Regions from separate parts of the Gordonia sp. NPDC058843 genome, predicted to be linked through region 2. Evidence: predicted binding sites of a transcription regulator. Region 2 holds the regulator's gene; the other holds the start of a gene.
What was found. Region 2 encodes LexA, which represses DNA repair genes until DNA is damaged. Its sites were predicted from a motif close to CGAACANNTGTTCG; they were not measured.

Region 1: the regulator LexA is predicted to act here: its motif matches at 5,502-5,515, upstream of ACFW3F_RS00040 (DUF222 domain-containing protein).

The regions. Positions count from the first base shown of each region.
Region 1 is NZ_JBHYNC010000001.1:2,095-12,101, forward strand. Features, by position in the region: gene ACFW3F_RS00010 (aspartate carbamoyltransferase catalytic subunit) at 1-331, opposite strand, end outside; gene pyrR (bifunctional pyr operon transcriptional regulator/uracil phosphoribosyltransferase PyrR) at 331-915, opposite strand; gene nusB (transcription antitermination factor NusB) at 1,034-1,519, opposite strand; gene efp (elongation factor P) at 1,523-2,086, opposite strand; gene ACFW3F_RS00030 (M24 family metallopeptidase) at 2,108-3,217, opposite strand; gene ACFW3F_RS00035 (B-4DMT family transporter) at 3,314-3,844, shown strand; gene ACFW3F_RS00040 (DUF222 domain-containing protein) at 3,901-5,487, opposite strand; gene aroB (3-dehydroquinate synthase) at 5,714-6,844, opposite strand; gene ACFW3F_RS00050 (shikimate kinase) at 6,856-7,419, opposite strand; gene aroC (chorismate synthase) at 7,416-8,624, opposite strand; gene ACFW3F_RS00060 (A24 family peptidase) at 8,678-9,082, opposite strand; gene ACFW3F_RS00065 (shikimate dehydrogenase) at 9,170-10,007, opposite strand, start outside.
Region 2 is NZ_JBHYNC010000001.1:122,454-132,460, reverse strand. Features, by position in the region: gene ACFW3F_RS00625 (phosphoenolpyruvate--protein phosphotransferase) at 1-1,270, shown strand, start outside; gene lexA (transcriptional repressor LexA) at 1,248-1,952, opposite strand; gene ACFW3F_RS00615 (LysM peptidoglycan-binding domain-containing protein) at 2,184-2,726, shown strand; gene nrdR (transcriptional regulator NrdR) at 2,826-3,332, shown strand; gene hrpA (ATP-dependent RNA helicase HrpA) at 3,306-7,295, opposite strand; gene ACFW3F_RS00600 (aspartate aminotransferase family protein) at 7,379-8,632, shown strand; gene ACFW3F_RS00595 (winged helix-turn-helix transcriptional regulator) at 8,680-9,006, opposite strand; partial or broken gene ACFW3F_RS00590 (NAD(P)-binding domain-containing protein) at 9,116-9,472, shown strand; gene ACFW3F_RS00585 (hypothetical protein) at 9,591-10,007, shown strand, end outside.

The DNA of each region.
Region 1 (10,007 bases), 120 kb from region 2:
CACCCGAGGCCGGGTGCCGGACGATGAGCGCATCGGCACCCGCCGCGCGCAGGGTCTTGGCCGTGTCGCGCAGCGACTCCCCCTTGCCCGCAGAGGAACTCGAGGCGCTGACATTGATGACATCGGCGCTCATCCACTTGCCCGCGACCTCGAAGGAGACCCGGGTGCGGGTGGAGTTCTCGTAGAACACGGTCATCACCGTGCGTCCGCGCAGCGTCGGCAGTTTGCGTACCTCGCGCCCGGTCAGGGCCTGTTCGAAACGCTCGGCGTCGTCGAGAAGTGCGGTGGCGTCGTCGCGGCTGAGGTCCTGAGTCGACAGCAGGTGCCGCATCACGAATCACTCTCCGCTGCAGTCGAACTCGACGCCGACCCGAGGACAACCTCGTCGATGCCGTCGTGTTCGACGAGATGGACCGAGACCTGCTCGTCGCGGGCCGTCGGGATGTTCTTGCCGACATAGTCTGCGCGCAACGGGAGTTCGCGATGGCCGCGGTCGACGAGGACCGCGAGCTGCACGGCCGCGGGCCGGCCGAGATCACGCAGCGCATCGAGCGCCGCACGCACCGTGCGTCCGGAGTAGAGGACATCGTCGACCAGGATCACGATGGCGTTGTCGACACCACCGGCGGGCACCATCGTCCGCTCCAGCGGACGGTGCGGCTTACCGCGCAGATCGTCGCGGTACAACGTGATGTCGAGGTAACCCACCGGTACGTCGACACCCGCGAACTCACTGATCTTGGCACCCAGTCGGGTGGCGAGAGATGTTCCGCGAGTGGGAATTCCGATGAGGACGACGCGCGGTGCGTCGGGCGAGTCCAGAGCTGTCTTCTCGATCACCTGGTGTGCGACACGAGCGATCGTGCGCGACACGTCAGCGGCATCGAGCAGCACCCTGGGAGCGGGGCTGGCCAAAGCCGACCTCCTTCTCCGCCTCGCAGGACGGATCGTTAAAGGATGTCTGTCTCGCGACACTCTACACCGGGCGGCGGCACGGACGAATTCGCGCGACGCACGCCACACCCGCGGTGGATCAGTTCGGCTCCGGCCGTCCGGGTGCGGCCCCACCGGGCTCGGCGGAGGCTGCGGCGCGGACCTGAGGCGCGAGCTCGGCGATCTTGGCCAGCACCCCGTTGACGAAGCCGGGCGAGTCGTCTGTCGACAGCTCCTTGGCCAGTTCCACCGCTTCGTCGACGACCACGATCGGGTCGACGTCGAGCGAGTTGAACAGCTCCCACGTCGCCAGACGCATGATCGCGCGATCGACGGCCGGGAGACGTTCGAGGGTCCAGTCCCGCAGGTACGACGTGATCACCGCGTCGATCTGAGCCTGATCCTCGGCGAGTCCCTGGATCACGGTCGCCGTGTAGTCGTGGATCGAGCCGACGCTCTCGTCCGAACGGACGTACTCACGGCGTTCGGCGACGAGCTGCGCGGGACTGACCCCCTTGGCCTCGGCCTCGAAGAGCAGGTCCACCGCGCGCCGCCGCGCCTTGTGTCGGGTTCCGGGTTGTTTCACAGGTCAGGAGTTGACCCGGCCGAGGTAGCTGCCGTCGCGCGAATCGACCTTGAGCTTGTCGCCGGTGTTGATGAACAGCGGCACCTGGATCTCGGCGCCGGTCTCCAGCGTGGCGGGCTTGGTGCCACCGGTGGACCGATCGCCCTGGAGTCCGGGATCGGTCTGCGCGACGATCAGCTCGACTGTGACCGGCAGCTCGACGAACAGCGGGTTGCCCTCGTTCAGCGACACCTGCACGGTCATGTTCTCCAGCAGGAAGCGCGCGCCGTCGCCGACAGTGGCCGGCGGGAGGGAGAACTGCTCGTAGTCCTGCGTGTCCATGAACACGAAGTCGGTGCCGTCGTTGTAGAGGAAGGTCATGTCACGACGGTCGACGGTCGCGGTCTCGACCTTGACGCCGGCATTGAAGGTCTTGTCGACGGTCTTGCCGCTCAGCACGTTCTTGATCTTGGTGCGCACGAATGCAGGGCCCTTGCCCGGCTTGACGTGCTGGAACTCCTGGATCTGCCAGAGCTGGTCGTCCATGCGCAGCACGAGGCCGTTCTTGAAGTCGGCGGTGGATGCCATGTGGTTTTCGTTCCCTTGCAGTCAGATGACGGTGAATGTCTTGTCGGTGGCGGTCAGCAGGTCGGGGTCGCCGTCGGTGACCACCAATGTGTCCTCGATCCGGACCCCGCCCCATCCGGGCAGGTAGACACCGGGCTCCACGGTGACCGCAGCACCGCATGGCAGTGTACCCGCCGCGAGTTTGCCGATTCCCGGCGCTTCGTGGATCTGCAACCCCACTCCGTGGCCGAGACCGTGCACGTAGTGCTCCCCGTGGCCGGCGTCGGTGATCACGTCCCGGGCCGCGGCGTCGACCTCCCGGAGGTCGGCGCCGGGGGTCAGCGCCGCCCGGCCCGCAGCCTGTGCCGTTGCGACGAGTTCGTAGAGATCCCGCTGCCATGAAGCGGCGCGCCGCAGGACGAAGGTCCTCGTCATGTCCGAGTGGTACCCGCCGACGACCGACCCGAAGTCGATCTTGACCAGATCACCGTCGGCCAGGGCGGTGTCGGTGGGACGGTGATGCGGGATGGCGGAGTGCGCGCCCGCCGCCACGATCGTCTCGAAGGCGACGCCATCGGCCCCGAGTCGATACATCTCCCATTCGAGTGCGCGTGCGACCTGACGTTCGGTGGTCCCGGCACGCAGGACGCCATCGGCAACGATTCGTGCCAGGGCGGCATCGCCGATCGCGCACGCCGCCCGCAGCAGTTCGATCTCGCCGGGGTCCTTGACAGCTCTCAGGTTCTGCACGATGCCGGAGATCCCGACCAGGTCCACTCCCGAGTCCGCGAGCGCCGTGGACAGCGCGCGGTGCGCGGCCACGGTTTCGGTGTCGGACTCGAAGCCGACGCGCCCCGCACCGGTGGTCCGGGCGTGGTCGACGAGGGCACGCACCACGGCGCGTTCGATGATCGCTTCGACGTCGGGCACCTGCTCGGCGACCTGGGTGAGGTACCGGCCGTCGGTCGCGATCCGGTCACCCGCCGGGTCGTCGACGTCGATCAGCACGGCGGCGTTCGAGCCGGTGAACCCGGTCAGATAGCGGACGTTGACGAGGTCGGAGACGACGAGGAACGAGACCGGGTCGTCCGCGGCCCGCAGTTCGGTTCGCAGCCGGGCGCGGCGGCCGGCCGTGTCGTGGTTGATCGGCACCTCCGCCACGCTACGGCGGGCGTCGGAACCGCGCGAACCCGGCCACTTCGACCAGGTGTGTCCGCTGTCACCACCTCCGTGCGTAAGATGACGCGCATGTCTTCGTGGTTGGTGCGCGGTCTGACGATGACCGCAGTTCACGTCCTCGCCCGCGTCTTGCTCGGGTTCGCAGTGGTGCAGGCACCGCTGAACTCCACCGTCTGGCGCACCATCGCGATCGCCGTCGTCGTCCTCATCGCCCTGGTGTGGGGTGGCTACGACGGTATCCGCGATGCCCGCGCGAATCCGGATCCCGATGACTACGAGGACCTCACCGTGCGCTGGCTGCAGGCAGGCGTCCTGGCGGGCGTTCTCGCCGGCCTGATCTCGTGGATCCTCGGCACGGTCGTGCTCGCCGGGATCGGACAGGCCAGCTTGTTCGTCGAACTCATCGCCGGAGCGTCGTTCACCGCGCTGCTCGTCTTCGTCCCCGCCTTCGTCGGTGCGGCGATCGGCCGCTTCCTCGTCCGGCGCGACCAGAACAAGGGCGCAGCCGACGACGACTGGTCGGTGCACGAGGATCGCTCGCCCCACCACGAGGACGGCACCCCCGCTGATGCGGACGCGCCGACTCAGCGAATCCGCTGAGCGGGCGCTGACAGTTATCGCTTGTTGCCCGCCGACGTTGTCGTGACCGGCGGTGTCTAGAAGGGCGGCGGGTTCGCGTCGTCCCAGCGTTTCTCGGCGTGTTGCTGGCGTCGGAAGTCGTTGTCGCGCATCGTGTCCAAGTGTTTCCGCGCGGGGTGGTCGGGCGGCCGGCACGGGGTGAGCTTATTGAACAGGTCCCGTCCGCTGAACGCATTGCCGACGAACATGTGCCCGGTGGGTGTGGTGAACCAGGCGGTGCGGAATTCGTCCTGGTGGTCCTGCCAGCTGGTGAAGGTCTTGATGCGGTGATGGAATCGGCACAGCGGTTTCAGATTGCGCGCGTCGGTCGGTCCGCCGCGACGCGAATCGGCGTGGTCGAACGGATCGGTGTGGTCGAGATCGATCTGCCACACCGGCGCATTGCAACCCGGGAAGGTGCAGCACAATTCACCCGCACGTACCAGCGCCTGGAGCTTCTTCGACGGGGCGTAGCGCATCGCGGGATCAGTATTTGCCACTGGCGGGCCGGCGTCTGTGGGCGCGATGTAGGTGCGTCGGGCTTCGGCCAGAAGGGATCGAGCGGTGTCGGCGTCGACGATGCCGTGGCGGTCGAGAAAGGCGGGATCGTCGTCGAGCCCGATCAGTGTCGACAGGTTCACCACGATGTGAAAGGTCGCACGCGGCGCGCGCGATGGAGGCGTTGAGGCATCCGAAGGCAGTGCGTCGAGGTCTTGCTCCGGACCGGCTGCGGCTGTCGGCATGCTGCAGTCGTCGCACCGACATGTCAGCGCGGCTTCACCGCGGGCGAGTGCCTTGAGCGCGTCTGCGCGGCGCTGGGAGAAGGTGCGCGGGTCGCCTGTGTGCACCTCGGTGGCCATCGACGACAGCCGGGCATCGAACTCGGCCGCATCGGCGACGGGCAGCGTGCCGGAGATCCGGGACTGACCGGGCGTGAACCGATCCGGGGTGACCGTCACCTTGCGGTCGGACTTCACCCGCTCCTTGCGTCGACGGACCGCGTCGGGCGCCCACTTGGCGACGATGGCGTCGACCATGGCGGTGAACCGTGCCGTTGACATCGGTGCGCGCGCGAAGATCGCCTCGGCCAGATGGACGTCCACGGTCTGCATCTCCTCATCGTCGGTGATGAGGTCGGTGCGTTTGAGTGTAATGAGGAAGCGGCGCTTGTCGATTCGGCCGCACGCCAGCGCGTGCCCGGTGAACGCGAGCCGGTAACGCAGCGCGTCACCGGCTTCGATGAGATCTTTCGCCTCGGCCGGTGTGACGGTGAGAGTGGCACCGACTTCGGCGATGGCCTGCTCGAGACCGTTCGGACCGAACCGCTCGTACGGGTTCTCACCCGCGGCCACCCGCGCTGACAGGTTCTCGAACGCTTCGATGGAGTCGAGTTCACCGCTGTGCATCTCGGCCCGCCGTTGGGCGTAGTCCATCTCACGCTCATCGTGAATGAGACTGGCAACAACCATCATCCGATGCGCCGACGCTGCGGCGAGGCCGGCGCAATGACTCAGGACCTCGACGAGTTCGGACGCGGAGAGTTCATGGTCGGGACGGAGACGTGGTTCGACCGAATGCTGTGATGGGTCCACCGATGTGGATTCGGTCCCCGCCCCCGATGGCATGCGTCTACGATACCCGAACATACGTTCGAGTCAACGGCTGATTTCGGGACCGCCAGTTGTCTGGCAATCGGATCACGCCGCACCGACAGGAGCTATGGGTCGCCTCGGTGGCCTCGACGGGCGCGGCGTCCTCGCTTCGCCCGGTCGACGCTGCTCGACCAACAGATCACGGCGACGCTGCTCGATCAACAGGGCACGGCGACGCTGCTCGACCAGCAGAACCGGGCTAGAGCAGGACCGACGTGCTCTTCGCCGCCGGGCCACCCGCCACCGCGGAGTAGGCGGCCGCGATCAGGCCCGGATCAGGGCCTTCGAGCCGGCCGGGCTTGGCCAGCCCGTCCAGGACGACGAAGCGCAAGACACCTGACCGGTTCTTCTTGTCCCCGGCCATGCCCTGCAGAAGATCGCCGAATGCATCCGGGTCGTACGTTGTCGGCAGTCCCACGAGATCCAGGATGGCCTTGTGCCGATCCGCCGTGGCGTCGTCGAGGCGCCCGGCCAGGCGCGAGAGCTCGGCGGCGAACACCAGGCCCACCGACACCGCCGCGCCGTGACGCCAGCGGTACCGCTCCCGGCGTTCGATCGCGTGGCCGAGGGTGTGTCCGTAGTTGAGGATCTCGCGCAGCGACGACTCCTTGAGGTCCGCCGACACCACGTCCGCCTTGACCTGCACCGACCGTCGGATGAGGTCGGGCAGCACACCTGAGGTCGGGTCGAGGGCGGCCTCGGGGTCGGCCTCGATGATGTCGAGGATCGTGGGATCGGCGATGAAGCCGGTCTTGATGACCTCGGCGAGTCCGGCGACGATCTCGTTGCGCGGGACGGTCTCCAGGGTGCCGATGTCGATGAGGACCGCGTCGGGTTCATGGAACGACCCGACGAGGTTCTTGCCCGCCTCGGTGTTGATGCCGGTCTTGCCGCCCACGGCGGCGTCGACCATCGCCAGCAGCGTCGTCGGGATGTGGATCACCCCGATGCCGCGCATCCAGGTGGCCGCGACGAATCCGGCCAGGTCGGTGGCAGCTCCCCCACCGAGGCTGATGACCTTGTCGTTGCGCTTGAGACCGATCCGACCGAACACTTCCCAGCAGAAGGACGCAACCGACAGATCCTTGCCGTCCTCGGCGTCCGGGATCTCGACGCGATGGGCATCGAATCCCTTGTCCGCGAGGAACTCTCGAACCTGCTCGGCGGTTTTCGCCAGTGGCGGCTGGTACAGGATCGCGATGCGGTCGGCACCCTTCGCCGCGGCGGCCACCTCGCCGAGGAGTCCCCGGCCGATGGTCACGTCGTAGGGTGCGCCGGCGTTGACCCGGATGGCGACGGGTTCGGTCCCCGCCTGATCGTTTTCGGTCATTCTCGGCTTCCTCACATGAGTTCGCGGGCGAGTTGGACGACGACGGCGTCGGCAACCGTGTCGGGATCGGAGTCGGCATCGACGTCGAAGGTGCACACCGCCGCGTAGGTTTCCGTCCGTCCGGCGAGCAGTTCGGCGTATCGGGCGGCGGGGTCCGCGGTGGCCAGGAGCGGTCGGTCGGTTCCGGACACGCGCTCGTATCCCCGCTCGGGCGACACCCGGAGGTACACGACACGCTGGTCGGCCAGTGCCTCACGGACGCCGGCGGTGGTCACGGCGCCACCGCCGAGCGACACCACGCCCCCGTGGTTGTCCAGGACATCGGTGACGACGTTCTCCTCGATCGTCCGGAAAGCCTCGACACCGTCGGATTCGAAGATCTCCGGGATGCTGCGTCCGGTGCGTCGCACCAGTTCGACGTCGGTGTCGATGAAGTCGACGCCGAGCCGATCGGCGAGCAGGCGACCGACGGTGGACTTGCCCGCCCCCATGAAGCCGATGAGCACGGCCGCCGGACGACGACCCGTCGTCGCACGCGTCGGGGTCGGTGGCATAGGGGTTGGGGGCTGGGTCATGCCCGGGGCGGACGCGCGTCGATGGCGGCCCGGTAGGCACCGAGGTTGGCTGCGGTCTCGGCGACCGAGTCTCCCCCGAACTTCTCCAGCGCGGCCTGGGCAACGACGAGCGCGACCATCGCCTCGGCGACGACACCCGCCGCAGGCACGGCGCAGACGTCCGAACGCTGGTGGATCGCGCTGGCCGTCTCCCCCGTCGACATGTCGATCGTGGACAGCGCTCGCGGCACCGTCGAGATCGGCTTCATGGCGATGCGCACGCGCAGGTCCTCGCCGTTGGTCATGCCGCCCTCGAGCCCGCCCGCGCGGTTGGTCGAACGCAGCACGCCGTCGGCACCGGGAACCATCTCGTCGTGGGCCTCGCTGCCGCGGCGGCGGGCGGTCGTGAAGCCGTCGCCGACCTCGACCCCCTTGATGGCCTGGATGCCCATCAGCGCCGCCGCCAACCGGGCGTCGAGGCGGGTCTCCCCGCTCACGTGCGAACCGAGGCCGACGGGCACACCCGTCGCCACGATCTCGACCACGCCGCCGAGGGTGTCGCCGTCCTTCTTCGCCGCCTCGATCTCGGCGATCATCGACTTCTCGGCGTCGTCGTCGAAGGCGCGGACCGGACTGGCGTCGATGGCTTCGAGGTCGGCGATGCGCGGCGGCGGGCCGTCATACGGATCGCTCGCGCCTATCGAGATGACGTGGGAGACGACGTCGATGCCGAGCACCTGACGGAGGAAGTTGCGGGCGACGGTGCCGGCCGCGACGCGGGCCGCGGTCTCACGCGCGCTGGCGCGTTCGAGCACCGGACGGGCGTCGTCGAAGCCGTACTTGAGCATGCCGGAGTAGTCGGCGTGCCCGGGGCGGGGCCGGGTCAGCGGCGCGTTGCGGGCGCTGCCCTCGAGTTCGGCCGCATCCACGGGGTCGGATGCCATCACCGTCTCCCATTTGGGCCACTCCGTGTTGCCGATCTCGATCGCCACGGGACCGCCCATGGTCTGGCCATGGCGGACCCCGCCGAGCACGGTCACCTTGTCGGCCTCGAACTTCATCCGCGCCCCCCGGCCATAGCCGAGGCGGCGCCGAGCAAGTTGCTCGGCGATGTCGGACGAGGTGACCTCGACGCCGGCCACCATGCCCTCGACGATGGCGACCAGGGCGGGACCGTGGGATTCTCCGGCAGTTATCCAGCGCAACACAGTGATCGATTGTTCCATGCTGCCGCGTCCAGCCCGACGGCGGCGCCGCCGAAACCCGCGGGTCGTGCGCGTCACAGCAGACCCGCGACGACGAACGTGGCCGCGACGAGGGCGGGTCCGTGCGGATGCGAGCCGGTGACGCTTCGCTCCCGGGGAGCCGCGCGGTCTGCCAGCACCGTGCCCACCGCCACGAACGAGGCCAGTGCCACCACGACCAGGGCCGCGTCCCAACGCAGGGCGAGCGCACCGCACGCCGCGGCGAGCTTGACGTCTCCGCCGCCGCACCAGCCCACCCCGAAGGCCAGCGCGTAGGGGGTCGCGGCCACCACCGCCGCCAGCGCGGCCCCAGGATGGGCGACACTCGCACCCACCGCGCCACAGAGTCCGGGCCAGACGAGCACGTTCGGGATCCGGCGGGTGTCGGCATCGGTCACGGCGACGACCGACAGCCACAGCAGGATCGCGCACTCGCCCATCGGCCGATCATGTCGGGAGATCGGACCGTCGCCCCTCGCCCGTCCACAGCCGACCGGCCCTGTGGACGGACCCGGATCGTCGCGGCGTCAGTCGACGGTCAGAGCCTCGATCATCGCCTCGCGGGGTGCGGGCAGACCGGTGAAGAGCTCGACCTGCCGGAACGCCTGGTTGACCAGCATGACCAGACCGCCGACCACGGTCCCGCCGGCCGCGGCGACCGCAGTCGCAAGCGGCGTCGGCCAGGGGTCATAGATCACGTCCACGACCTTGCCCGCCCCGGCCACCGCCGACGCCAGGCCGGCGGCCGCCTCGGCGGGCACCGTCGACACGACGACGGACGCGTCGCGACACCGATGGTCCAGCGCCTCCGCGGGTTCGAAGGGCACCGTCTCGCCACTCATCCCGAGCCGCTCACACAGTTCGAGGACGGGCGTGGCGCGACCGGCGTCGCGCGCGACGACCACCACATCGGTGACGCCCGCGTCCGCGAGTGCCATGATCGTCGGCAGCGCCGTGCCACCCGCCCCGACCACCACCGCGATCGGCGGTGCGCCCGCGGCGATGTCGGCGTCGACCCCGAGGTCGGTGAGCGCACCCGACATGCCGTCGATGTCCGTGCAGTCCGCGCGCCAGCCGGTCGCCACACGCACCAGGGTGTTGGCCGACCCGACGAGCTCGGCGCGCTCCGTGCATTCAGAGGCGAACTCGAGTGCCGCGCGTTTGTTGGGCATGGTGACCGAGAACCCGATGAAGTCCGCATCGGCACCGTCGACGATCTCGGGCAGTCGGTCGGCGGTGCACTCGATCCGCTCGTACCGCCAGTCGGCGAGCCCCAGGGCCCGGTAGGCGGCGAGGTGGACCCGCGGCGAACGTGAATGCGTGATCGGCGACCCCAGGACCGCGGCCCGGCGGTGGTCACCGTGC
Region 2 (10,007 bases):
CGAACCGGGCGTGCCGACACCGGAGGTGCCGTCGGTGCTGCTGGCCGACGACCTCGCACCCGCCGACACCGCGGGCCTCGACCCGACGAGCACGATCGCTCTCGTCACCCGCCTGGGCGGACCGACCAGTCACACCGCGATCATCGCGCGGCAACTGGGCATCCCGTGTGTGGTGGCAGTCGCCGATCTCGCCGAGATCGAATCCGGCACAACCATTCTCGTCGACGGGACGACCGGGCGGATCGAAGTGGAGCCCGACACGGAGACAGCCCGGACGCGCGTCGACGAGGACCGGCGGCACGCCGAAGTCGTCGCCGGCTGGACGGGCCCGGGCCACACCGCCGACGGTGCTCCGGTCTCGGTGCTCGCCAACGTCGCCGACGGATCGTCGGCAAGGGCCGCGGCCGGCCACCCCGTCGAGGGTGTCGGACTCTTCCGCACCGAACTCGCGTTCCTCGAACGCGCCGACGAACCGACGGTCGACGAGCAGGCTGCGATCTACCGTGAGGTCCTCGACGCGTTCGACGGACAGAAGGTGGTGATCCGCACCCTCGACGCCGGGTCCGACAAACCCCTCCGTTTCGTGACGCATCCCGACGAATCCAATCCCGCGCTCGGTGTCCGAGGGGATCGGATCGCGCTCGCACATCCCGAGATCCGTACGCATCAACTCGATGCGATCGCGCGGGCCGCAGAGGGTGTCGAGGTCGCGCCGTGGGTGATGGCGCCGATGATCGCCTCGCCGGCGGAGGCGCGCGTGTTCGCCGCGGAGGTCCGTGGCCGGGGTCTGGTGGCCGGGGTCATGATCGAGGTGCCCGCTGCGGCGATCCTGGCCGAGGCGGTCCTCGCCGAGGTGGACTTCGTGTCGATCGGCACCAACGACCTCACCCAGTACACGATGGCGGCCGACCGGATGTCGGCCGATCTCGCCGGGCTCACCGACCCGTGGCAACCCGCCGTGCTCAGCCTGATCGCCGGAGTCGCCGCCGCGGGAGTCCGTCAGGTCAAGCCGGTGGGGGTGTGCGGGGAGGCGGCCGCCGATCCGAATCTCGCCTGCGTGCTCGTCGGACTCGGGGTGACCTCGCTCTCCAGCGCGCCGGCCGCAGCGGCCGCGGTGGGAGCACGACTCGGCGAGGTGACCGCGCAGGACTGTCGCGCGGCCGCCGACGCCGCGTTGGCCACCTCCGACCCCGCCGCGGCGCGTGAGGCCGCCGCGGCAGTGCTCGACCGTTCGGTCGGTGGAGAGGTCAGACTCGCCGCATCACGGTGACGACCTTGCCGAGGATGACGGCGTCGTTACCGGGGATCGGATCGAACAGTTCGTTGTGCGGCATGAGCCAGACGTTGGCGCCCTGACGCTTGAAGGTCTTCACCGTGGCCTCGCCGTCGATCATGGCCGCGACGATGTCGCCGTTGTCGGCGACGTTCTGCTGGCGGACCACCACCCAGTCGCCGTCGCAGATGGCGGCGTCGATCATCGACTCGCCCACGACGCGCAACAGGAAGAGTGAGCCCTCGCCGACCAGTTCGCGGGGCAGCGGGAAGACGTCCTCGACGGCTTCTTCGGCGAGAATCGGACCGCCGGCCGCGATCCGTCCGAGGACCGGCACGAAGGTCGGCTCGGGCAACTGGCTCGCCGTCGGGTTCTCCGGAGTGGGCGGTTCGCTCGGGGCGATGTTGACCGCTCGGGGCCGATTCGCGTCGCGTTTGAGCAGTCCCTTGCGTTCCAGCGTCCGCAGCTGATGGGCCACCGACGACGTCGAGGCCAGGCCGACCTCGTCGCCGATCTCCCGGATGCTCGGCGGGTAGCCGCGCTCGCGTACCGAACGGCGGATCACCTCCAGGACCCCGAGTTGCCGCGGGGTGAGTGAGGCCTCGGCGGCGGCGACGTCGATCGGGGCCTCGGTGTCGGCGCCCCGCGCTCGGCCGCGCCTATCGCCGGTGTCACTCATGTTCGGTTCCTCTCGTCTTTCGGAACGTGCAGGTAGATGGCCCGTGGGATGTCTCAGCCGCGTCCGAGCCTAGCGGAGTGCGGGCATCACCTCAAACATTTGTTCGATGTGTCGCGAGACTTTGTCGGTGCGCCGTGCTACAAATTCGAACATCAGTGCATCGAACACCTGATCGAAGTTCGAACACCGAACAACCGCACACCCAGCACACCAGAACTCCCGGAGGGCACCATGCGCACCGCCACTCTCGTCGCTCCCGTCCACGCCGAACGCCCCGTCGTCACCCGGGCGAGCACCGATCGCGCCGATCGTGTCCGGACCCGGGCCCCGCTCTCCGACGGCACCAGGCCGGTGGACACCCGGCCCTCCGGCAACCGGCCGGCGGGTGGCTCATCGCCGCTCACCCCACGCCTGGGTGGCACGCACTGCGGTTCGCCGATGGGGGCGAGGGGCCGGGGCCCGGTCGCGCCGAATGCGGCGGTGTTCCGTCGCCGTCGCCGCACCGCGGTCGCCGTCCTCGCCGGCGTCGGGCTGGCGTTCGTCGTGTGGGTCTTCGGTGTCGTCGGGCAGAACTACTCGGACTCGATGACGCCTGCCGCGGTGAGCGCGGAGGTCGTCCACGTCCGCTCGGGGGATTCGCTCAGCACGATCGCCGGCCGGGTGGCGCCCGAGATGCCGCGTGAGGTCGTGATCGACGAGATCGTCGCGATGAACGATCTGCCTTCGAGCGCGCTGCAGGTGGGCCAGCCCCTGCTCACCCCCCGGTACCGCTGAGGCCGGGCGGTATCCTCGGTGTCACAGGGGCCGGCCGAGAAGCGGCGGGGCGCACGGTTTCACTGCGCTCCAGCGTCCCGAGACCTGCGTGAGGACACGATGCGCTGCCCCTTCTGCAAGAACGACGACACCAAGGTCATCGACTCGCGTGTCGCAGATGAAGGGCAGGCCATCCGACGCCGTCGCTCCTGCGTGGAGTGCGGGCGCAGATTCTCGACGGTGGAAAGTGCCGTACTGGCCGTGGTCAAACGCAACGGGGTCACCGAGCCGTTCAGTCGGGAGAAGGTGATGCGCGGTGTGCGGCGTGCATGCCAGGGCCGCCACGTCGCCGAGGACGCGCTCGCGCAGCTGGCCCAGCAGGTCGAGGACACGGTGCGCGCCAGCGGCTCGGCCGAGATCCCCAGCAACGAGGTCGGTCTGGCGATCCTGGGTCCGCTCCGCGATCTCGACGAAGTGGCGTATCTGCGTTTCGCCTCGGTGTACCGGTCGTTCGACTCCGTCGAGGACTTCCAGCGAGAGATCGACGACCTGAAGTCGGCATCGGCATCGACATCGGGTGATGCGCGCACCGAGACCGTCTCAGCCGAGCCCGTCCAGAGCTCGTAGGACCCGTTTCTCCGACACCGGAAACGCCGTACCGAGACGCTGGGCGAACAGGCCGACGCGTAGTTCCTCGACGAGCCATTGCGCCTCGTCGTCGACGATGGCCCGCCGGTGCTCGGGCACCTGCTCGAGGCGCTGCGCCCAGCGTTCGACGACCCGATCGACGACCCCCACCCCGGCCTGGTCTCGCGACGCCGACGCCGGCAGTGCTTCCAGTCGCGCCTGTGCACCTTCGAGGTAGCGCGGCACGTTCTCCAGATGTCGACGAGCGGTGGCCGCGACGAACCCGTCGAACACCAGGTGATCGATCTGTTCGGCGACGTCGTCGGCGGCCAGTGAACCGGCGTGCCGGTCGATGGCGGCCCGGACCGGCGCCATCCGTTCGAGCGCCGCGACGGCCAGCGTGAAGTAGTCCGGTGCGGCTTCGGTGACGCGCGGACGAATCCGCTCGAGGAATGCCGAGAACGCCTGTGGCGAGCGAACAGTCGTCAGCTCGGCGTCGTCGACGCCGGTGACGGTGTCTCGGATGGCCCGTCGCGTGCAGTCGGCGAGCAGCGCCTCGGTGTCCGCATACGGGCTCTGGCTCAGGGCGAGTCGAACAGCGGGAGTGAGCGATCCGGCGATCCGTTTGTGCAGCGGGGGTACCGCCAGATCGAGAAGTGCGATGATCCCGCGTCGATGTAGACGGTCGCGGGTGTCGGGGGTGGCCGCGTCGACGACGATGACGCCCCGCGCGTGGCCCTTGTCGTCGGACACCGCATCGATCGTCGGATACCGCGTCAGCCGCTGTCCCGCGACGTCGACCGTTCGCTCGTCGGCGAGCGTGCCGATCCCATCGGCGGTCCAGGTCCGGTACAGCGTGCGCGACACCGTCTTCGGTGCAGCGGGCGTGCCGGTCTGTTGCAGCTCGGGTAGCGAGTCGGCGCGGGCGACGATCTGTCCGGCGTCGTCGGCGACCGCGAAGTGCATGCGCAGGTGCGGCGGTATCCGGTCGGCGTCGAAATCGGCCGCGGAGATTCTCATCCCGGTGATCGCCGAGAGCTCACGGGCCAGCCCGACGGCCAGGGGCTCCTTGCGCGGGGTGAGCCGGCCGAGGGCGAGCTCGGCGAAGCGCTGTGCGGGGGACATGCTCTTGCGAAGTTGCTTCGGAAGTGACTTGACCAGCGCGGTGGCCAGTTCGGCGCGCATGCCGGGCACCGACCAGTCGAAGCCGGCCGGCCGCACGTGGGGGAGCAGGGCCTGTGGGATCACGACGGTGACCCCGTCGTCGGGTGTGCCGGGTTCGAAGCGATAGCGCAGTTCGAGTCGGGTGTCGCCCTGCTGCCAGGCGCCGGGATAGTCGGTGGGCGCCACCTCGGTGCCCCCCGTGACGTCCTCCGGCCGCAGATCCAGTAGCTCGGGTTCGGCGCGGCGGGCCTTCTTCCACCAGGTGTCGAAGTGACGGGCGGAGGTGACGTCCGACGGGAGTCGCCGGTCGTAGAACTCGAAGAGCTGGTCCTCGGTGATCACGAGTCCCCGAGTGCGCGTGCGGTTCTCGACGTCCGAGGCGGCGTCGAGAAGCCTGCGGTTGCGTTCGAAGAACGCGTGTTGCGTCCGCCAGTCGCCTTCGACGAGTGCGTGCCGGATGAACAGTTCGCGCGAGACCTCGGGGTCGATGGGGCCGTAGTCGACGCGCCGGCGGGCGACGAGGGGCACTCCATAGAGCGTCACGCGCTCGTAGGCCATCGCCGCCCCACGTCTGGCCGACCAGTGCGGCTCGCTGTGGGTGCGCTTGACCAGGTCGCCGGCGAGGCGCTCGGCCCACAGCGGGTCGATCCCGGCGACGGTGTGCGCGAAGAGCCGCGACGTCTCGAGGACCTCGGCGGCCATGATGAAGGCGGGCGGCTTCTTGGCCAGCGGCGAGGCGGGGAAGATGAGCAGCGTGGTGTTGCGTGCACCGGTGAACTCACGGCCCTCGGTGTTGCGGGCGGCGATGTTGCTCAACAGCCCGGACAGGATGGCCCGATGGACGGCGTCTGCGTCGAGTTCGGTCGCCGCAACCGACCAATCGAGGTCCTTGACGATCTCGGTCAGCTGCCGATGTAGGTCCTGCCACTCCCGGATGCGCAGGAAATGCAGGTATTCCCGCTCGCACATACGGCGAAAGCGGCTGCCGGACAGCTCTTTACGTTGTTCACCGAGATAGCGCCACAACTCCACATAGGAGAGGAAGTCCGACTGGGGGACGGCGAACCGCCGGTGCTGGGCGTCGGCGGCCTCCCGGTGTTCGGCCGGGCGTTCGCGGGGATCGGGGAGCGACATCGCGGCGGCGATCACGAGAAGGTGGTCGAGACAACCGAGCTCGTGCCCGGCGATGAGCATCCGGGCGACGCGGGGATCGACCGGGATCCTCGACATCGACCGGCCGATCGGGGTGAGCCGTGGGGCACCGCCCTCGCGCGGGAGGGTGATGGCGCCGAGTTCGGTCAGCACGCCCAACCCGTCGCGGATCGCGCGCTCGTCGGGCGGCTGGACGAACGGGAACTCGGCGATCTCCCCGAGCTTGAGGGAGGTCATCTGCAGGATGACGGCGGCGAGATTCGTGCGCAGGATCTCCGGATCGGTGAAGGCCGGCCGGGACTCGAAGTCGTTCTCGCTGTACAGGCGGATGCACACGCCCGGCGCGACACGACCGCAGCGTCCGGCCCGCTGCCGCGCGCTGGCCTGCGAGACCGGCTCGATGGGCAGGCGGTTCACCTTGGTCCGGGTCGAGTAGCGACTGATCCGGGCCGTCCCCGTGTCGATGACGTATCGGATGCCGGGCACGGTGACCGATGTCTCGGCGACGTTGGTCGCGAGCACGATCCGGCGCCCGTCGGAGGAGGCGAACACCCTCTGCTGTTCGGCGATCGACAGCCGCGCGTAGAGCGGCACGATCTCGGCGGTCGCTCCCTTGCCGCCGACGGTCCGGCGCCGCAGGGCATCCGCGGTCTCCCGGATGTCGCGTTCGGTCGGCAGGAACACCAGGATGTCGCCGCGGCCACCCGCCCACAGTTCGTCGATCGCCGCGTCGATGCCCTGGATCTGGTCGAGGTCGGCGTGCTCGCCACCGCCGGTGTCGTCGCCGTCGTCAGGGCGCTCCTGCAGGCTCAGCGGCCGGTAGCGGATCTCGACCGGATACGTGCGCCCCGACACCTCGATGACCGGCACCGACGACGAACGCGTACTGAAATGCCGTGCGAACCGGGCCGGTTCGATCGTCGCCGAGGTGATGATCACCTTGAGATCGGGCCGCCGCGGCAGCAGCCGGCGCAGGTACCCGAGGATGAAATCGATGTTGAGGCTGCGCTCGTGGGCCTCGTCGATGATGAGGGTGTCGTAGCGACGCAGCATGGGGTCGGTGGCGATCTCGCGCAGCAGGATGCCGTCGGTCATGACACGGACGAGGGTGTCGGCGCCCGACCGGTCGGTGAATCGGACGGAATAGCCGACTGCGTCGCCGAGTTCGGTGTCGGTCTCGTCGGCGATGCGCTTGGCGACCGAGCTCGCCGCGATGCGACGGGGCTGGGTGTGTCCGATCGCCCCGCGGATGCCGCGGCCGAGTTCGAGGCAGATCTTGGGCAGCTGGGTGGTCTTGCCCGACCCGGTCTCGCCGGCGATGACGACCACCTGGTGGTCGCGGATGGCCGCAGCGATCTCCTCCCGTGCCGCCGAGACGGGGAGTTCGTCGGGGAATCGCAGGATCGGGACGCTCGCCCGCCGCCTGTCGAGACGGGACCGCGCCTTGTCGACATCGGCCACGAGCTGCTGCCACTTCGTGTCATCCGGACGCGCCGACAGCCGGTCGATGCGGCGCCGTAAGCGGTCGGCGTCGACGAGACCGACACCGTCGAGTGCACCGATCAGGTCCGAGCGCGAGACGCTCGGTGCGCCCGGGGACGAGACACTTCCATCGGACGGGGAGGGTGGGGAAGACGGGGCGGGCATGATCTCTCCAGGATATGGGCAAGCGCGGACGGGACTTCACCCCAGTGGCCGCACACGGGGCGCGGAACGGCATCATTGGGGCCATGGCTGATGGTTCGAGCACAGGAAGTCCCGGATCGCTGTGGCACGGGTTCGCCGACATGGGTGCGGTGACCGCGAGCGGACCGTTCGTCGTCACCAGGGGAGAGGGCGCGCGGATCTTCGACCGCGACGGAAACTCCTACCTCGATGCGACCGCCGGGCTGTGGTTCACCAATGTGGGCCACGGACGGACCGAGATCGCCGACGCCGTCGCGCGCCAGCTCGGCACCATCGCGCACTATTCCAACTTCGGTGACATCGCGAGCGATGCGACCCTGCAACTGGCCGAGGAACTCGGCCGGATCGCGCCGGTGCCCGGTTCGAAGATCTTCTTCACCTCCGGCGGCAGCGACTCGATCGACACCGCGGTCAAGCTCGCCCGGCGCTACTGGGTGGAGCAGGGCCGCGAGTCCAAGCGGGTCGTCGTCAGCCGCACCAAGGCCTATCACGGCATGCATGCCGCCGGTACCTCACTGGCCGGGATCCCGCTGAACCACGACGGTTACGGCGAGCTCATGCACGACGTCCAGAACGTCGAGTGGGATGACGCCAAGAGCCTGCTCGGTTTGATCGAACGCGTGGGCGCCGACAACATCGCCGCGTTCTTCTGCGAGCCGATCATCGGCGCCGGGGGCATCTACCTCCCGCCGGAGGGGTACCTCGCCGAGGTGCGCGGCATCTGCCGGGACCACGACATCCTCTTCGTCGTCGACGAGGTCGTGACCGGTTTCGGCCGCATCGGGGGCGAATCCTGGTTCGCGTCGGCGCGATTCGGCCTGGAACCCGACATGATCACCACCGCCAAGGGCCTCACGTCGGGCTACGTCCCGATGGGCGCGGTGTTCATCGCCCCGTGGATCGCCGAGCCGTTCTTCGCCGGCGGGGTGTGGTGGCGGCACGGCTACACCTACGGCGGGCACGCGGGTGCGGCGGCGGCGGCGCTGGCCAACCTCGAGATCATCCGCCGCGAGAACCTCCTTGCCGAGGCGACTCGTCTGGAAGGTGACCTCGCCGCGGCGTTGTCACCGCTGGCCGACCTCGATTCGGTCGCCGAGGTCCGCACCGGTCTGGGCGCGGTCACCGCGGTCCAGCTGGCCGACGCCGCGACGGCCCCGGCGACGGTGCTCAAGCTGCGCGAGCACGGGGTCAGCACCCGCGCCGCGGGGCAAGGCGCACTCCAGGTCTCGCCCGCCTTCGTGATGACGACCGCCGAGGTCGGCGAACTCGCGGACCGGATGCGCGCGGCGTTGAGCTGACCCCGACGAGATCGAGACAGGTTCCGACGGACGGACGATTCCGGCCGTCACCGCCGGGCCGCGGAGATGGCCGCCATGTGTTCCTCACCCCAGTCGCCCAGGGGTGCGAGTGCTCTGTCGAGTGCCGCGCCCTTGGGCGTCAGGCTGTAGACGACTCGGGGCGGTACCTCTGTGAACACCTCACGATGCACGATGCCGTCCCGTTCCAGCTCGCGGAGCTGTTGGGTGAGAACCTTTTCCGAGACGCCGTCGAGTTCACGGCGAAGCTCGCCGGTGCGCCGCGGTGTCACACTGAGCGCCCACAGGATCAGCGGTTTCCACTTGCCGCCCACCACCGCGACGGCGGCGTCGAGGCCGCAGAGGAATTCGGCCATGGGTCCACACCTCTCGTCGGGTGGATGCACTCCACACCCACCTCCAGGTAAGTACCCCACAAAATAGTGGGTACTTGTCGCTGTCTGCTGTTCTGCCGACGATAGACCCATGACGGAGAACAGCGCAGCAGATGATCACGCCGGGGTCGCGATGATCGGTCTCGGACCGATGGGTACCGCACTCGCACAAGCATTCCTGGCGGCAGATGTGGAGACGACGGTGTGGAATCGCACCCGGTCGGCAGCCGACAGGGTGGGCGCGGATGGTGCAACCGTGGCGGACGATCTCGCGTCGGCCGCGACCGGTGCCCGCCTCGTCATCACCTGCTTGCGCGATCAGGAAACCACGCGCGAGGTGATCGGATCACTCCCCACCGAGGCGTTCCGCGGGCGGGTCGTCGTGGTCCTCGCCTCGTCGACACCGAACCAGGCCCGCGAGACCCAGCGGTGGGCGGATGAGCGCGGTATCGACGTCCTGATCGGCGCCATCATGGTCCCGACCGCGGTGATCGGGACGCCCCGGAGCACTCATCCTCTACAGCGGACGAGAGGACCTTCTCGAGCGGCATCGGCGCCAGCTGGAGGTGCTCGCACCGAGATCGCTGTTCGTCGGGGACGACCCCGGAGTGGCCGCCGTACTCGACACCGGCATGCTGGAGATCTTCTTCAGCGGGATGACCGCCTTCCTGCACGCGGCCGCGCTGGTCACCTCCGCCGGTCACACCGCGTCGAGTTTCGTCCCGATGGCCGTCGAGATGGTGGACATCCTGCCCGCGACCTTCCGGGGACTCGCGGCCGATGTCGACGCAGGGGAGTACCCGGGAACCGAGGACAGCATCGGCATGGAGGCGGCGGCACTGGGGCACATGGTCTCCTCCACCGAGGAGGCCGGAGTCGATGCCCGGCTGCCACGCTTGCTGCACGACCTCGCCACGCGCGCGGTGGACGAGGGATACGGCGCCGACGGGTGGTCCCGGGTGTTTGATCTGCTCCGCGCAGGC